3 regions of the Spirillospora sp. NPDC049024 genome follow, and region 2 is predicted to be linked to each of the others. Evidence: riboswitches for the same ligand, from Rfam matches in the RefSeq annotation. Region 2 holds a riboswitch; each other region holds the start of a gene.

Region 1 (5,250 bases), on a different contig from region 2:
AGATCGAACATGCCGGCGCCGTCGGGCCCGGCCCATCCGTCCACCAGGGCGATGTGGCCGACCGCGTCGGGCCGCGCGTCGGCGGCCTCCCGCACCACCAGGCCCGCGTAGCTGTGCCCGACCAGCACGATCTCGTCCTGGACGGTGTCGAGCGCGGCGGCGACCGCCTCGGCGTGGTCGTGGAGGCCGTAGTCGCCGACGGCGCTGAGGTCCGGGGTGAGCGTGCGCGCCCCGGCGGCGTGCAGCAGCGGGACGACGCGGTCCCAGGCCCAAGGGCCGTGCCACGCCCCATGGACGAGAACGAACGTGGTCATCGGCGAGCCTCCTCGCGCAGCAGGGGCAGGACCTGGTCGCCGAACCGCTCCAGGTCCGCGTCGTGGTCATCGGTCGCCAGCCGGATCACGAGATGGCGGGCGCCTGCCTTGATGTAGCCGTTCAGCCAGTCGGCGGCCTGGCGGGCGGTTCCGGCGAACAACGCCTGGATGGACGCGACGAACTCCAGCGGCGCGTTGTAGTAGCGCTCGATGCTCGTCCGCAGCCGGTCGCGGGCCTTCTCCGGGTCGTCGTCCAGGCAGAGCGTCGCGTACAGGGCCGGGGTCGCGGCACCGATGAGCTCGCGTTCCTCCGCGTACGTCGCCGCCTCGGGCGGGTAGGGGAGCCATCCGTCGGCGAGACGGGCCACGCGCGGCAGCGCCGGCCCGCCCCCCGCCAGCCAGATCGGCGGCCCTCCCGGACGCTTCGGCGGGGGCGCGAGCCGCACGTCCGAGAACGCGAAGTGCCGGCCCTCGTAGGAGACCGCGCCGCCGGACCAGAGCCGCCGCATCGCCTCGATCGACTCCTCCATCCGGCTGACGCGGCTGCCGAACCCGATCCCGACCGCTGCGAACTGGGCCTCGGTGGCGGGCACCGGGAACCCGGCCCCCATGCCCGCGATCAGCCGCCCGTCCGACAGGCGGTCGAGCGTGGCGAGCTGGTGGGCCAGCAGGATCGGATGGCGCAGCGCCGGCAGCAGCACCGCCGTGCCGAGCGCGACCCGCTCGGTGGCCTGCGCCGCGGCGGCCAGCAGCATCAGCGGATCGGCGCGCGGCCTGGTCACGGGACTGTCGCCCGCCCAGACCGAGTCCAGCCCCATCTCCTCGGCGCGCCGCGCCTGGGCGATGAGGCGCCCGGGTTCGTGCTCGCCCAGCAGGTCCTGCTCTCTCGTCGGCAGCAAGTAGCCGACCTCCAGCCTCGCCATCGTCCCCTCCGACCGATCGTGGTTCCGCAACCATAACCGTTGACTTCTCATTTTTGAAGTATGAGATTCAAGGAGCAGTAGGATACGCTTCGCAGCGGCCCCGTGATCGCTGAGGGAGTGGTCGTCTCGGTAGGGTTCCGGGTGGCATGAACTGATGCGGGGTGCCCCATGTGGGGAGAATCGGGAAGCCGGTGAGAATCCGGCACGGGCCCGCCGCGGTGACCGGGGAGCAGCCGCCCACGCGCGTACGCGCGGCCACTGGCCGTCAGGCCGGGAAGGCGGGCGGTCGAGCATCGATCCGGGAGTCCGAAGACCGGCCCCGCTCCACACGGCCGCAGTTCGCGGCGGCCTGTCGCAGCGGGAGCCTGCCCATGGACATCTATGACGCCATTCACCGCCGCCGCGACGTGCGCGGCGAGTTCACCGGGGAACCGATTCCGCGGGACGTCCTCGACCGGGTCCTGGCGGCGGCGCACGCCGCGCCGAGCGTCGGGCTGTCCCAGCCCTGGGATTTCGTCCTTGTCGGCGACCCTGCCCTCCGGCGGGCCTTCCACGGCCACGTCCGGTCCGAGCGGGCCGCCTTCGCCGCCACCCTGACGGGCGCCGCCGCCGAGCGCTTCGCCCGGATCAAGATCGACGGGGTGCTGGAGTCAAGCCTGTCGATCGTGGTGACCTACGATCCCGAGCGCGGCGGCCCGGCGGTCCTCGGGCGGCATGCGATCGCCGACGCCGGGCTGTACTCCGTCTGCCTGGCCATCCAGAACCTGTGGCTCGCCGCGACCGCCGAGGGGCTCGGCGTCGGATGGGTGTCGTTCTACCGGGAGCCGTACCTGCGCGACCTGCTCGGCATCCCGGAGACGATCCGTCCGGTCGCCTGGCTCTGCCTCGGCCCCGTCACCCACCTGGAACGCGTTCCGGATCTCGAACGGCACGGCTGGCGGCGCCGCAGGGCACTGGACGCGGCCGTCCATCACGACCGCTGGACGGGGGCTGCGGGCTGACCCGGAGGCGGAGGACCATGTAGGCCAGGAAGGACAGGCCCGCGAGCAGATAGCAGTTGGCGACCGGGGTCAGGAGGTGGAAGCCGTACTCGCGCGGGCCGCCGTCGCGGGGCGTCCACCACAAGGGCGAGACGGCGAAGAGGACGTAGGCGGCCGCGGCGCTCTTGCGGTGGCCGTTCCGCAGGAGCACCGCCAGGGCCGGGACGATCCACACCCAGTGGTGCGCCCAGGAGATCGGGGAGACGAGCAGGCCCGTCGCGCCGGTGATCGCCGTCGCGCTCAGCCAGTCGCCTCGCCTCGCCCAGACGGCGGCGACCGCGAGGCCGGAGACGCCGATGGCCGGCGGAACGGGCGTGTACCAGTCGCCGACCTCGGCCGTTCCCCCCGATATGCGGGCCAGCGTGCCGTAAGGGGACTGGTTGCTGATGTACGGGGCGCCCACGCGAGAGGTGTCGTAGAAGGTGTGCAGCCAGTAGAGGCGGGACGCGTCCGGGGCGACGGCGTAGGCCAGGAAAGTGCAGACGGCGAAGGTCGCGGCGGCCGTGGCGGCGTCCTTGGTCCGCCGGCTCAACAGGAGCAGGACGACGAAGACGGCGGGCGTCAGTTTGATCGCGGTCGCCACTCCGATGCCGATTCCGGCCGGACGGCCTCGGGCGACGCGGTACAGGTCGGCGAGGACCAGGGCGAGCAGGAAGAGATTGACCTGTCCCAGGAAGAACGACTGCCAGACCGGCTGGAGGAGCAGGCCTGCCGCCACCACGACCACGAGTGGGATTCTGTGACCGGCCATTCTCGCCGTCAGCGCGCACGCCCCTACGAAGGCGCCCAGCGAGGCCAGTTGCCACAGCATGCGGGCAAGGACGAGCGGCAGGGCGGCCAGCGGAACGAACAGCGCCGCCATGAAAGGCGTGTTGGTGAAGTAGTGGTCGGCGACCTGCTCCTGGTAGAGGCGCGAGCCGTCCGTCACGATATGGCCGCCCAGCCAGTAGATGCGGAAGTCCAGGGAGTCGTACACGGCGGAGAAGACGACGACTGCGAGGACTTCGACGGCGAGGAGGAAAGGCGCCCAGCGCTTCATGCCGGCAACGGTGTCGCCGGAGGCCCGGACCGCGCATCGAGCCACCGGACACATTGGCGAAAGGCACTTTGTAGCCTGCGGGATTACGCCCCCGGGCCAATGTGCCGGGACGGGGGCGGCGGTTACGATCGGCGCATGTCAGCCCTGCCGTTGCGCCGCCTGAGCCGCGGCACGGGGACGGTCCTCGCCTGGAGCGGCGCCGCCGTCTACCCGGTGGTCCTGTTCGTCACGTTCTCCCATGGAAGGACCGCCTTCCAGCAGTTGGAGATCCCCCTTTCGACCGGGCTCACGGTCCTCGTGCTCTTCCTGCTGCGGCGCCGGGCGACGGTCGCCCACGTGATCCTGCTCCTCGCCTGGATCCTCGCCCTGCTGGCCCTGCCGGTCGGGACCGTCGGCGGCCTGCTGGTCCTGCTCCCCGGCGTCTCGGCCGGGTACATCACGGCGACTCGCCCTCGGAAGGTCTCCGTCCCCGTCGCCGTCACCACGTTCCTCCTCCAGGCCGCGGCGGTCACCGCGTTCCTGCAGGCCGACGAGGTGCTGCTGATGACCGTCCTGCTGGGGGCGGCCGTCGCGTTCATGGCGGGGAACTCGATCAGGACGCGGCGCGCGCACGCCGAGGCGATGCGGGAGCAGGCCACCGCGCAGGCCGTCTCCGCCGAGCGGCTCCGGATCGCGCGGGAGCTGCACGACATGGTCGCCCACAGCATCGGGATCATCGCGATCCAGGCCGGAGTGGGCGGACGGGTCATCGACACCCGGCCCGCCGACGCCCGCGACGCGCTGGCGGCCATCGAGGCCACCAGCCGCGACACCCTGTCCGGGCTGCGGCGGATGCTCACCGCACTCCGCAAGGACGACCCGGGGGCGGCGCCGCTCGGCCCCGCCCCCGGCCTCGCCGGCCTCGACCGCCTCGCCGAGGCCGCGCGGGACGCGGGCGTCGCGGTCGACGTCCGGACGGCGGGCGAGCCGAGGCCCCTGCCGCCGGACGTCGACCTGTCCGCCTACCGGATCGTCCAGGAGGCGGTCACGAACGTCGTCCGGCACGCGGGCACCGACCGCTGCCGGGTGACGGTCGGCTACGGCGACGGCGACCTGGCCGTCGAGATCGAGGACGACGGGCGCGGCGGCGTGGTGGGCACCGGGTACGGCCTCGTCGGGATGCGGGAGCGGGTCGCCCTGCTGCGCGGCGAGTTCGCCGCCGGGCCGCGCCCCGGCGGAGGGTTCCGGGTGGCGGCGCGGATCCCGGCGCCGGCGGCGGCCGCATGACGATCCGCGTCCTGCTGGCCGACGACCAGCCGCTGATCCGCGCCGGCCTGCGCGTCCTGATCGCCGACACCCCCGGCATGGAGGTCGTGGGCGAGGCCGCGACCGGGGCCGAGGCCGTCCGGCTCGTGGCGGAGACGGCCCCGGACGTCGTCGTCATGGACATCCGCATGCCCGACATGGACGGCATCGAGGCCACCCGGCGGATCAGCGGCGCGGGTCCCGGCACCGCCCACGTCCTGATGCTGACCACCTTCGACGACGACGACTACGTCTACGGCTCGCTCAGGGCGGGCGCCGCCGGCTTCCTCGTGAAGGACATGGCGCTGGAGGAGATCCTGGCGGCGATCCGCGTCGTCGCCGGCGGGGACGCCCTGATCGCGCCGAGCGTCACCCGGCGGCTGATCGAGGAGTTCGCGGCGCGTCCGGAACCGGCCGCCGGGCGGTCCCGGCACGTGGAGGGCGTCACCGAGCGCGAGCGGGAGGTGCTGACCCTCGTCGGGCGCGGCCTGTCCAACCAGGAGATCGCCGCGGAGCTGGTCATCAGCGTGGCCACCGCGAAGGCGCACGTCGCGCGGCTGTTCGCCAAGCTCGGCGCGCGCGACCGCGTCCAGCTCGTCATCATCGCCTACGAGCTCGGCCTCGTAGCACCCCCTACAGGCGGTAGTACT
Region 2 (5,250 bases):
CGGGCGCCTGGCCGAGGACGTGCAGGCCGTCGCGGATCTGCGCGTCCTTCACCTCGCACAGCCACCCGTCGACGTGCAGGAGGAAGTCGTCGAACTCGGTGTCGTGCGGGCGGTCGTCCAGGCCGAGGTCGTGGTCGAGCTTGGCGGCCTGGATGAGCGTCCAGATCTGGGCGCGGATCGCGGGCAGCTTCGCCGGGTCCATCGCGGCGATCGTCGCGTGCTCGTCGAGGAGCTGTTCGAGCCGGGCGATGTCGCCGTAGGTCTCCGCGCGGGCCATCGGCGGGACCATGTGGTCCACGAGGACGGCGTGCGCGCGGCGCTTGGCCTGCGTGCCCTCGCCGGGGTCGTTGACGAGGAACGGGTAGACCAGCGGGACGTCGCCGAGCGCCGCGTCGGTGCCGCACGAGGCCGACATGCCCGCCGCCTTGCCCGGCAGCCACTCCAGGTTGCCGTGCTTGCCGACGTGGACGATCGCGTGCGCGCCGAACTCGTCCGACAGCCACCGGTACGCGGCCAGGTAGTGGTGGCTGGGCGGCAGGTCGGGGTCGTGGTAGATCGCGATGGGGTTCTGGCCGAAGCCGCGCGGCGGCTGCACCATGACGACGGCGTTGCCGGCGCGCAGGGCGGCGAGGACGATGTCACCGTCCTGGACGAACAGCTCCCCGGGCGGCGGGCCCCAGTGCCGCTCCATCCCCTCGCGCAGGTCGGCGGGCAGGGTGCGGTACCAGCGCTCGTAGGACGCGGCCGAGATGCGCACGGGGTTGCCCGCGAGCTGCTCCTCGGTGAGCCAGTCCTCGTCCTGGCCGCCCGCCGCGATGAGCGCGTGGACGAGGGCGTCGCCGTCCTGCTCGTCGACGCCGGGGAAGCCCTCCCCGAGGTCGTATCCCGCGTCCCGGAGCCGGGCCAGCAGCCGGACGGTGCTGGCCGGGGTGTCGAGGCCGACGGCGTTCCCGACGCGGGCGTGCTTGGTCGGGTACGCCGACAGCATCACCACGACGCGGCGCTCGGCGGCGGGGGTGTGCCGCAGCCGGGCGTGCCGGACGGCGATGCCGGCGACCCGCGCGGCCCGCTCGGGGTCGGCCGCGTAGACGGTGAGCCCCTCCTCGTCGACCTCCTTGAACGAGAACGGGACCGTGATGATCCGGCCGTCGAACTCGGGGATCGCGACCTGCGACGCCGCGTCCAGCGGGGACAGCCCGTCGTCGCTCGCCTCCCAGGCGGCCCGGCTCGTGGTGAGGCAGAGGCCCTGCAGGATCGGGACGTCCAGCGCGGCGAGGGCGCCCACGTCCCACGCCTCGTCGTCGCCGCCCGCCCCGGCCGTCGCGGGCCGCGACCCGCCCGCCGCGAGCACGGTCACCACCAGCGCGTCCGCCCGGCGCAGCGTGTCGAGCAGCTCGGGCTCGGCGGTGCGCAGCGACGAGCAGAACACCGGCATGGCGCGCCCGCCCGCGTCCTCGACGGCCGTGCACAGCGCCTCGACGAACGCGGTGTTGCCCGCCATGTGGTGGGCGCGGTAGTAGAGCACGCCGACCACGGGCCCGCCGCCGTCGCGGGCGGCGCGGTCGAGCCGCCCCCAGGCCGGCGCCGGGGCCGGCGGCGCGAAGCCGCGCCCGGTCAGCAGCACGGTGTCGGACAGGAACGCGTGCAGTTCGGCGAGGTTGGCGGGGCCGCCGTGGGCGAGGTAGGCGTGCGCCTCGGCGCACGCGCCGCCGCTGACCGTGGACAGCTCCATCAGCTCGGCGTCGGGCGCCTGCTCGCCGCCGAGGACGACGACCGGGCGGGGGCCCGCGAGCAGCGCGTCGAGGCCGTCCTCCCAGGCGCGGCGCCCGCCGAGCAGGCGTACCACGACGAGGTCGGCGCCCTCGGTCAGCTCCGGGAGGTCATCGACGGTGAGCCGCGCCGGGTTGCCCAGGCGGTAGTCGGCGCCGGACGCCCGGGCGCTCAGCAGGTCGGTGTCGGACGTCGACAGCAGCAGGACCGTGCGGCCGTGCTCGGACACGGAGCATCCTCCCCCTGGGGTCCTCGCCCCGGTAGCGGGTGTCGCGACGGCAGGAGTCTCCTGGCTCCCGGATCGACGCTCGCCCCGGCCTTCCCGTCCTCGCGGACAGTGGCCTACAGCGGGGTTCGCTCCCCGGTCACAGTGGCGGGACCGCGCCGGATTCGCACCGGCTTCCTCCCATTGCCATCGCCTGGGCAGAAGAGTACGGCAGCGCGGTCGCCCTGCAAACTGTGGTTAACATCCTCCCCGTGCCGAATGTCAGAGCCCGCGCCGACGCGTGCCCCGGGGCGCTGCGCACCCACGACGCCGCCGACGGGCCGCTGGCGCGCGTCCGCGTCCCGGGCGGCGCGGTGTCCGCCGCGCAGCTCGCGGTGCTCGGCGCCGCCGCCCGCGAGCTGGGGCGGGACGTGATCGAACTCACGTCCCGCGGCAATCTCCAGGTGCGCGGCGTCCGCGATCCGGCGGCCCTCGCGGCCCGGCTGGAGGCGGCCGGGCTGCTCCCGTCGGCGACGCACGAGCGGGTGCGCAACATCGTCGCGTCCCCGCTCGGCGGGCGCGGCCCGCGCGGCGCCCTCGCGACGGACCCGCTGGTCACGGCGCTGGACGAGGCGCTCCGCGGGCGTCCGGGGCTGGCCCGGCTGCCTGGCCGGTTCCTGTTCGCGCTCGACGACGGCACCGGCGACACGGCCGCGCTGGACGCCGACGCGGCGCACACCCCCGGCGGCCTCCTGCTGGCCGGAACGCGGCTCGGCCCCGTCCCCGGCGACCCCGTCGCGGCGCTGCTCGCGGCGGCGGAGGCGTTCCTGGAGATCCGGGGGGACGCCTGGCGGCTCGCCGAGGTGCCGGACGGCGTCCGCCGCGTCGCGGAGCGGCTGGGCGCGGCCGTGCGGGAGACGCCGCCGCGCTCGGACCCCGCCCCGCCGCACGCCGGGCCCATCGCGCAGCGGGACGGGCTCGTCGCGCTGGAGGCCGTGCCCCCGCTCGGCCGGCTGTCCGGCGCGCAGGCCGAGTCGCTCGGCGGAGTCGCGGACGAACTGCGGGTGACTCCGTGGCGCAGCGTCGTGCTGCGCGACCTGGACCGCGGCGAGGCGGGCCGCGCGGCGGAGGCGCTCGCGGCGGCGGGCTTCGCGACCGATCCCGCGTCGCCGTGGGTGGGCGTGACGGCCTGCACCGGGAGCCCCGGGTGCGCGAAGTCGCGCGGCGACGTGCAGGGCGAGGCGCGGCGCTTCGTCGAGGGCCTGGGCCGCGCGCCCGAGACCCCCGTCCACTGGGCGGGATGCGAGCGGCGCTGCGGGATGCCCCGCGGCCCGGTCGTGCTGAGGACGGCGGAGGGACAGCAGTGATCGATTACGTCCGGGACGGCGCCGAGATCTACCGGCGGTCGTTCGCGACGATCCGCGCGGAGGCCGACCTGTCGGGCCTGCCGGAGGACGTGGCGCGGGTCGCGGTCCGCATGATCCACGCCTGCGGCATGACGGACCTGGTCGAGGACCTGGCCTGGTCGCCGGGGGTGGTGGCGCGGGCGCGGGCGGCGCTGCTGGCCGGCGCGCCGGTCCTGTGCGACGCGCGGATGGTCGCGTCCGGCGTGACCCGCGCGCGGCTGCCCGCCGGCAACGAGGTCGTGTGCACCCTGGGCGAGCCGGGCGTGCCGGAACTGGCGGAGCGGCTCGGCACCACGCGGAGCGCGGCGGCGCTGGAGCTGTGGGGCGACCGGCTCGGCGGGGCGGTCGTGGCGATCGGCAACGCGCCGACCGCGCTGTTCCGGCTGCTGGAGCTGGTCGAGGCGGGCGCGCCCCGCCCGGCGGCGGTCCTCGGGATCCCGGTCGGGTTCATCGGGGCGGCCGAGTCCAAGGAGGCGCTCGCCGCGAGCGGCCTGGACCATCTGGTGGTGCGCGGGCGGCGCGGCGGCAGCGCGATGACGGCGGCGGCGGTCAACGCCGTCGCCAGTGAGGCGGAGTGATGGCGGGACGGCTGTTCGGCGTGGGCGTCGGGCCCGGGGACCCCGAACTGGTCACGGTGCGGGCGGCGCGGCTGATCGGCGAGGCGGACGTGGTCGCGTTCCACAGCGCGCGGCACGGCCGCAGCATCGCCCGGGCCATCGCCGAGCCGTACCTGCGGGACGGCCGGATCGAGGAGCAGCTCGTCTACCCGGTGACGACGGAGACGACCGGCCACCCCGGCGGCTACCAGGGCGCGCTCGAGGAGTTCTACGCCGACTGCGCCGCCCGGCTCGCCGCGCACCTCGACGCGGGGCGGACGGTCGTGGTGCTGAGCGAGGGCGACCCCCTGTTCTACGGGTCGTACATGCACCTGCACAAGCGGCTCGCGCCGCACTACCCGGCCGAGGTGGTGCCGGGCGTGACGTCGGTGAGCGCGGCGTCGGCGGCGGCGGGGCGGCCGCTGGTGGAGCGGGAGGAGACGCTGACCGTCCTGCCCGGGACGCTGCCCGGCGAGGAGCTGGCCGAGCGGCTGCGCACCGCGGACGCGGCGGCGGTCCTCAAGCTCGGCCGGACGTTCCCCAAGGTCAGGCAGGCGTTCGAGGACGCGGGCCGCCTGGCCGACGGCTGGTACGTCGAGCGCGCCGCCACGGGTCGGCAGCGCGTCCTCCCGCTCGCCGAGGTCGACCCGGCGGACGTGCCCTACATGTCGCTCGCACTGCTGACCAGCCCGGCGGAGCGCACGTTCGAGGCCCCTCCCCCGGCGCGTCCGGAAGGGGCCGGTCGCGTGTGGGTGGTCGGGCTCGGGCCGGCGGGGCGGCCGTGGCTGACCCCGGAGGCGCAGGACGTCCTGGCGTCCGCCACCGACCTCGTCGGCTACGGCCCCTACCTGGACCGGGTGCCGCCGAACCCGAGGCAGCGGCGGCACGGGTCCGGCAACCGGGTGGAGGCCGACCGGGCCCGGCACGCGCTGGCGCTCGCGCGGGACGGGGCCCGCGTCGCCGTCGTCTCGTCCGGCGACCCCGGGGTGTTCGCGATGGCGACGGCCGTGCTGGAGGCGGCGGCCGAGGACGAGTTCGCGGACGTGCCGGTGCAGGTCGTGCCGGGGCTGACGGCGGCGCCGGCCGTCGCCGCCCGGGCGGGCGCTCCCCTCGGGCACGACTTCTGCGTCCTGTCGCTGTCGGACATCCTCAAGCCGTGGGACGTGGTGGCGCGGCGGCTCCGGGCCGCCGCCGAAGCCGACCTGGTGCTGGCCCTCTACAACCCCTCGTCGAGCCGGCGCAGGCACCAGCTCCCGGCGGCGCGCGACCTGCT
Region 3 (5,250 bases), on a different contig from region 2:
CCCACGGGGTCGTCGAGCACCACGTCGTCGCGGTCCACCATGGTGCGGTACCTCTCAGGACGTGCGTGCAGGTCAGCGCCCTGGATGCTACTGCCTGGGGTTACTTCGAAGGGATGTAGGGCGGGGCGACGCCCCAGCCCCAGTGGGGCATGGGGGCTTCGAGGGGCGGCTCGGCGCCCGCCTGGGAGTTGGCGAGGGCGATGCGCGTGCCCCACTCGATGTAGGACGCGAACGCGGCGCGGAACTCCGGGTCGTCCGGGAGGCCGACCTCGTCCGCCGCGTCCATGAGGAGTGAGACCCAGCGGCGGCGCTGCGCCTCGGTGATGGACCTGCCGAGGTGGTGCCGCACCATTGCGTGGTAGCCGCCGCGCTCGCGGCTGTAGCGCTCCGGTCCGCGGAAGACCTCGCCGAGCCACGCCGCGACCCACTTCGGGTGGTCCGGGGCCATGTGCTCGAAGAGGGGGCGGAGCAGGTCGTCCTTGAGGACGTTCGTGTAGAAGTGCTCGGTGAGCCGTTCCAGCGCCTCGCTCCCGCCCGCCCAGTCGTACATGGTCGGGACGGACGACCCGGCGCCGCGCACGGCCGTCCGCTCGTAGTGCCGCATCTCCTCGATCCGCTGGACGTACGGCTTGATCTCGGCGAAGAACGCGGGGAAGTGCTCGCCGCCCCGGAAGCCGCGCATGTGGTCGTCGGCCGACGTCCAGCAGATGCGCAGGATGTAGGACGACGGCTCGTCGACGCACCTGGACAGCTCGTAGTCGACGCACTGCGGCGCCGCGGCGAGGGGGACGGCGGCCCGCGCGTAGGCGGCCTCGAACTCCCCGGCGTCCCCCGGATCGATGCTGTAGCGGATGTACTCGACGATCATTGGCGCCCCCAGGCTGCTTCCGGTCGGGTTATCACTGTAATCCTGTAATCACCCGACCGGAAGCGAAAACGATCAATCCTGGGCGGAGGAGCGGCGCAGCCAGGCGGCGGTGCCGGCCGCGGCCGCGAGGACCAGGGCGATCAGGCCGATCCAGAGCCAGCCCGACGACCCGCCCGAATCCTCGGCGGCGACGATGGTCTTCCGGACCGGCGTCGGCGTGGCGGGCTGGGCGGCACCGGAGGAGCCCCGCACGGTGAACGTGTAGGTGCCCTCGACAGGATGGCCGTCCGACGCCACGACGCGCCAGCCCACCGTGTACTCGCCGTTGGGCAGCGTGCCGTTCACCGCCTGGGTGACCTTGTTGTCGACCGCCTGCGCCGACCCGGCCTGGTACTGCTTGCGCGACGCGTCGGTCACGACCACGCGCGGCAGCCGCACCGGATCCGTGTACGTCAGGACGATCTGGGACGGGGGCGCGACCGCCGAGCCCTTCGCCGGGCTCGCCGACGCCAGCGCGGTGTGCGCCGACGCCGGGACCGCGGTCGTCGCCAGGACCGCCGCGAGCGCCGCGGAGCCGGCGGCCCCGCGCAGCACCGCCCGGATCATGACCGGCTCCGCGCCCGGGTCAGGCCGTACGCGCCGACCGCGATGCCGGCCACGCCGGCCGCGATGCCGATGCCGCCGAGCAGCCGTGCCGTCCCGTCGTCGGGCGCCGCGGACGACGCCGCGGCGGCGGGCTTCACCTGGGCGGTGAGTCCGGTGGGGCTCAGCGAGCCCTTGGGGAGGAGCTTGAGCACCGGCGAGGGGTGCTCCGGCTCGTTCGCCCCCTCGGCGGGCGGCTGGTCCCACTTGACGACCTCGCCGCCGGAGTAGGTCTGGTCGGCCTTGAAGACGAGCCGGTCGGTGTCGGTGGGCAGCGGCCCCATCGAGACGTCGAACTCCTCGAACCGGCCCGGCTCGATCCGGCCGCCGCTCCAGGTGATCTTCGTGACGGCCTCGGTCAGCTCGCCGCCCTCCGTCTTCACGGGCTTCGGCAGCTTGGACTTCTCCACCTTCACCGTCCAGCCCGGTGCCGGCCGGACCGACACCGACGACAGCGGGTGGTCGACCGGCAGGTTCACCACGAGCTTGGTGGTGGAGGCGTCGTCGCGCTCGTTCGGCACGCGGAACGAGACCTTGGTGTACGAGCCCTGCTCGGCGGTCTTGGGGTTGACGCTGACGTGCGCGGACGCCGCCGCGGCCAGGCCGATCACGGACAGTGCGGCGAGGGACGCGACCGCGCCGGCGCGCCGGGCATGCGGAAGGAAGGGCATTGCGGAACTCCGTTCGAGTCGTACGGGAACGACCGGGCGCCGCGAGCCGGCGTCCGGTGGCGTACGGCGCTCCGCTCAGAGGTGAGCGAGCGCCCTCGAACGCGGCGGGGGACCCCGCCGGACGACCTGGTGCCGCAGGATCCGTCCCACCGCCGTGCCGGCGTCCGCCGCCGGCTCGGTCCGGTAGGGGCGTACTGGAGGCTCGGCCGGTTCGACGGCGAGCAGAGATAGCAGCAGCCGGATCGGGCGGTCCGCGAAGGCGGCGACCCGCCGGGCGAGCGACCACGCGGCCCGCTCGCCTCGCCGCAGCCACCACGCGGCCACCAGCGCGGCCGTGCAGTGCGCGAGCGTCATGACCAGGCCGTTCCCGCCGTGCGCGGCGGGGAGCGCGACGGGTTCCATGGCGCCCGCCATGGCGGCGTGAGTCTCGGGCATGGTGTGGGCCGCCGGTGCGGTGGCCGCCGTGAACAGCGTGTGCAGGGCGAACTGCCCGCCGAGGAGCCCGCCCAGGATCGTCGCGAGCGAGCGCTCGTGGCCCGCGAGCATCAGCGTCACGCCCAGGACGGCCCCGAATCCCATGATCGCCGCCCAGGGCGGCACCGCCGCGCCGCCCGCCAGGACGTGCCCGAGGATCGCGAGCGTGGCGCACACGGTGGCGAACACCACCGCGCGCGCGGCCCGGAACAGCGGCTGCGACGCATGGGGGATCATGACGCTGACCATCGTCCCACCCGCGGTGCGGGATGCGCAGCCGACCCCGGATACCGCGCCGACACGCCCAACATCTTGGGGTTGTGCGTTGATCGTCAACTAGATGTAGGGTTCAACCCCGTGCTGGTCCGCCCCCGCCGTTTCGCGGCGGGGGCGGCGTGAGAGGGAACCCGGTGGGAGTCCGGGACTGCCCCGCAGCGGTGAGCGGGAACGACCGCCGTCATCGAGCACTGGGCCGAAGGGCCTGGGAAGCGACGGCCAGTAGGACGCCTCGGGAGAGGCGGCGCCCGCGAGTCCGAAGACCTGCCCGCACGCGAGGCCGGGTGACCGGCCTCATCTTCGGGGGTCCGGGTCCGTCCCGGATCGACACGTCCAGGCCTCGCGGGTGGGCCGGGGGCGGAGCGCGGCCTGCCGCCGCGCGCCGTTCGCATGCCTCCGCGAGGCGGCTTGCGAGGGGAGAAGCACGTGACACAGGCTCTGGCCGCGCCGCCGGCGGAGATCACGGCCGAGGTCGAGGCGGCCTGCGAGGCGGTACCGGGGGTCGAGGCCGGCCGGGTGCTGGCCGCGGTCCGGTCCGCGGCCGGCCTCGACGCGATGGCACTGCGGGACCTCGCGATCGGGGAGGCCGCCGCGCTCATCCCCGCCGAGCCCGGATACTCCAGGGTCGCCGCGCGCCTGCTCGGCGGCCGGATCCGGGACGAGGCCGCGGCCGCGGGCGTCCGCACGTTCGCCGAATCGGTCGCCGCCGCGCACCGCGAGGGCCTCCTGGCGGACGGCCTGGCCGCCTTCGTCGCCGCCAACGCCGCCCGGCTCGACGCGCTCATCGACGAGGGTTCGGGGGGCGTGGGAGACCGTCCCGCCTCGGAGAACGCGTTCGGGGCGGACGACCGGTTCGAGTACTTCGGGCTTCGCACCGTCTACGACCGGTACCTGCTCAGGCATCCGACGACGCGGCTCGTCCTGGAGCGACCGCAGCACTTCTTCTTGCGGGTCGCCTGTGGTCTCGTATTTCCCGACGGAGTCGGGCCGGGGGGTGTGGGGGGTCGGCCCCCCGCAGGCGACACGGCGGTGGACGAGGCCGCCGAGCTGTACGGGCTGCTCAGCACGCTGTCGTACCTGCCCAGCTCGCCGACGCTGTTCAACTCCGGGGCCCGCCGCCCGCAGCTCTCGTCGTGCTTCCTGCTCGACTCGCCGCGCGACGAGCTGGAGTCGATCTACGACCGGTACGGCCAGGTCGCGCGGCTCAGCAAGTACGCGGGCGGCATCGGCATCTCCTGGACGCGGGTCCGGTCGCGGGGCTCGCTGATCCGGGGCACGAACGGGCACTCCAACGGGATCGTCCCGTGGCTGCGCACGCTCGACTCGTCCGTGGCCGCGGTCAACCAGGGCGGCCGCCGCAAGGGCGCGGCGTGCGTCTACCTGGAGCCGTGGCACGCCGACGTCGAGGAGTTCCTGGAGCTGCGCGACAACACCGGCGAGGACGCGCGCCGCACCCACAACCTCAACCTGGCCAACTGGATCCCGGACGAGTTCATGCGCCGCGTCGAGGCCGACGGGACGTGGTCGCTGTTCGACCCGAAGGAGGTCCCCGAGCTGACCGACCTGTGGGGCGACGAGTTCGACGAGGCGTACCGGGCGGCGGAGCGGGAGGGGCGGTTCGTCCGGCAGATCCCGGCCCGCAAGCTGTACGGGCGGATGATGAGGACTCTCGCCGAGACCGGCAACGGCTGGATGACGTTCAAGGACGCCGCCAACCGCGCCTGCAACCAGACCGCCGAGCCCGGCAAGGTCGTCCACCTGTCGAACCTCTGCACGGAGATCCTGGAGGTGACGGGCGACGGCGAGGCGGCCGTCTGCAACCTCGGATCGGTGAACCTGGCCGCGCACGTGGGGCCGTCCGGCGTCGACTGGGAGCGGCTCCGCTCGACGGTCCGCACCGCCGTCCGGTTCCTGGACCGCACCATCGACCGCGGCTTCTACCCCACGCCCGAGGCGGAGAAGGCGAACCGCAAGTGGCGGCCGGTCGGGCTCGGCGTGATGGGGCTCGCGGACGTGTTCTTCACGCTCCGCCTGCCGTTCGACTCGGACGAGGCGCGCGAGCTGTCGACGCGCATCGCCGAGGAGATCGCGCTGGCCGCCTACAACGCGTCCGCCGACCTCGCCGCCGCCCACGGGCCGCTGCCCGCCTACGGCATGACCCGCACCGCGCGCGGCAGGCTCCACCTGGACCACTTCCCGGACGCGGCGCCGTCCCGTCCCGCCGACTGGAACGCGCTCCGCGCCCGGGTCGCGGAGGTGGGCCTGCGCAACTCGCTGCTCGTCGCGATCGCGCCGACCGCGACGATCGCGTCCATCGCG

Evidence for each region. Region 2 has a riboswitch for cobalamin ahead of cobN (cobaltochelatase subunit CobN). Riboswitches for the same ligand answer to the same signal wherever they lie in the genome.
Region 1: linked by a shared signal. The riboswitch ahead of bluB (5,6-dimethylbenzimidazole synthase) and the one ahead of cobN (cobaltochelatase subunit CobN) in region 2 are both predicted to bind cobalamin.
Region 3: linked by a shared signal. The riboswitch ahead of AB0C21_RS07240 (ribonucleoside-diphosphate reductase subunit alpha) and the one ahead of cobN (cobaltochelatase subunit CobN) in region 2 are both predicted to bind cobalamin.

What each region holds. Positions count from the first base shown of each region.
Region 1 covers NZ_JBEZFD010000020.1:136,191-141,440, forward strand. Annotated here, with positions in the region: gene AB0C21_RS31635 (alpha/beta fold hydrolase) at 1-314, opposite strand, end outside; gene AB0C21_RS31640 (LLM class flavin-dependent oxidoreductase) at 311-1,237, opposite strand; cobalamin riboswitch at 1,380-1,573, shown strand; gene bluB (5,6-dimethylbenzimidazole synthase) at 1,609-2,238, shown strand; gene AB0C21_RS31650 (glycosyltransferase 87 family protein) at 2,132-3,316, opposite strand; gene AB0C21_RS31655 (sensor histidine kinase) at 3,452-4,582, shown strand; gene AB0C21_RS31660 (response regulator) at 4,579-5,250, shown strand, end outside.
Region 2 covers NZ_JBEZFD010000023.1:129,510-134,759, forward strand. Annotated here, with positions in the region: gene cobN (cobaltochelatase subunit CobN) at 1-1,999, opposite strand, end outside; cobalamin riboswitch at 2,054-2,175, opposite strand; gene AB0C21_RS34230 (ferredoxin-like domain-containing protein) at 2,248-3,342, shown strand; gene AB0C21_RS34235 (precorrin-8X methylmutase) at 3,339-3,959, shown strand; gene AB0C21_RS34240 (precorrin-2 C(20)-methyltransferase) at 3,959-5,250, shown strand, end outside.
Region 3 covers NZ_JBEZFD010000003.1:351,203-356,452, reverse strand. Annotated here, with positions in the region: gene AB0C21_RS07265 (GNAT family N-acetyltransferase) at 1-41, opposite strand, end outside; gene AB0C21_RS07260 (group II truncated hemoglobin) at 101-868, opposite strand; gene AB0C21_RS07255 (copper resistance CopC family protein) at 941-1,474, opposite strand; gene AB0C21_RS07250 (YcnI family copper-binding membrane protein) at 1,471-2,181, opposite strand; gene AB0C21_RS07245 (MFS transporter) at 2,257-2,892, opposite strand; cobalamin riboswitch at 3,000-3,217, shown strand; gene AB0C21_RS07240 (ribonucleoside-diphosphate reductase subunit alpha) at 3,358-5,250, shown strand, end outside.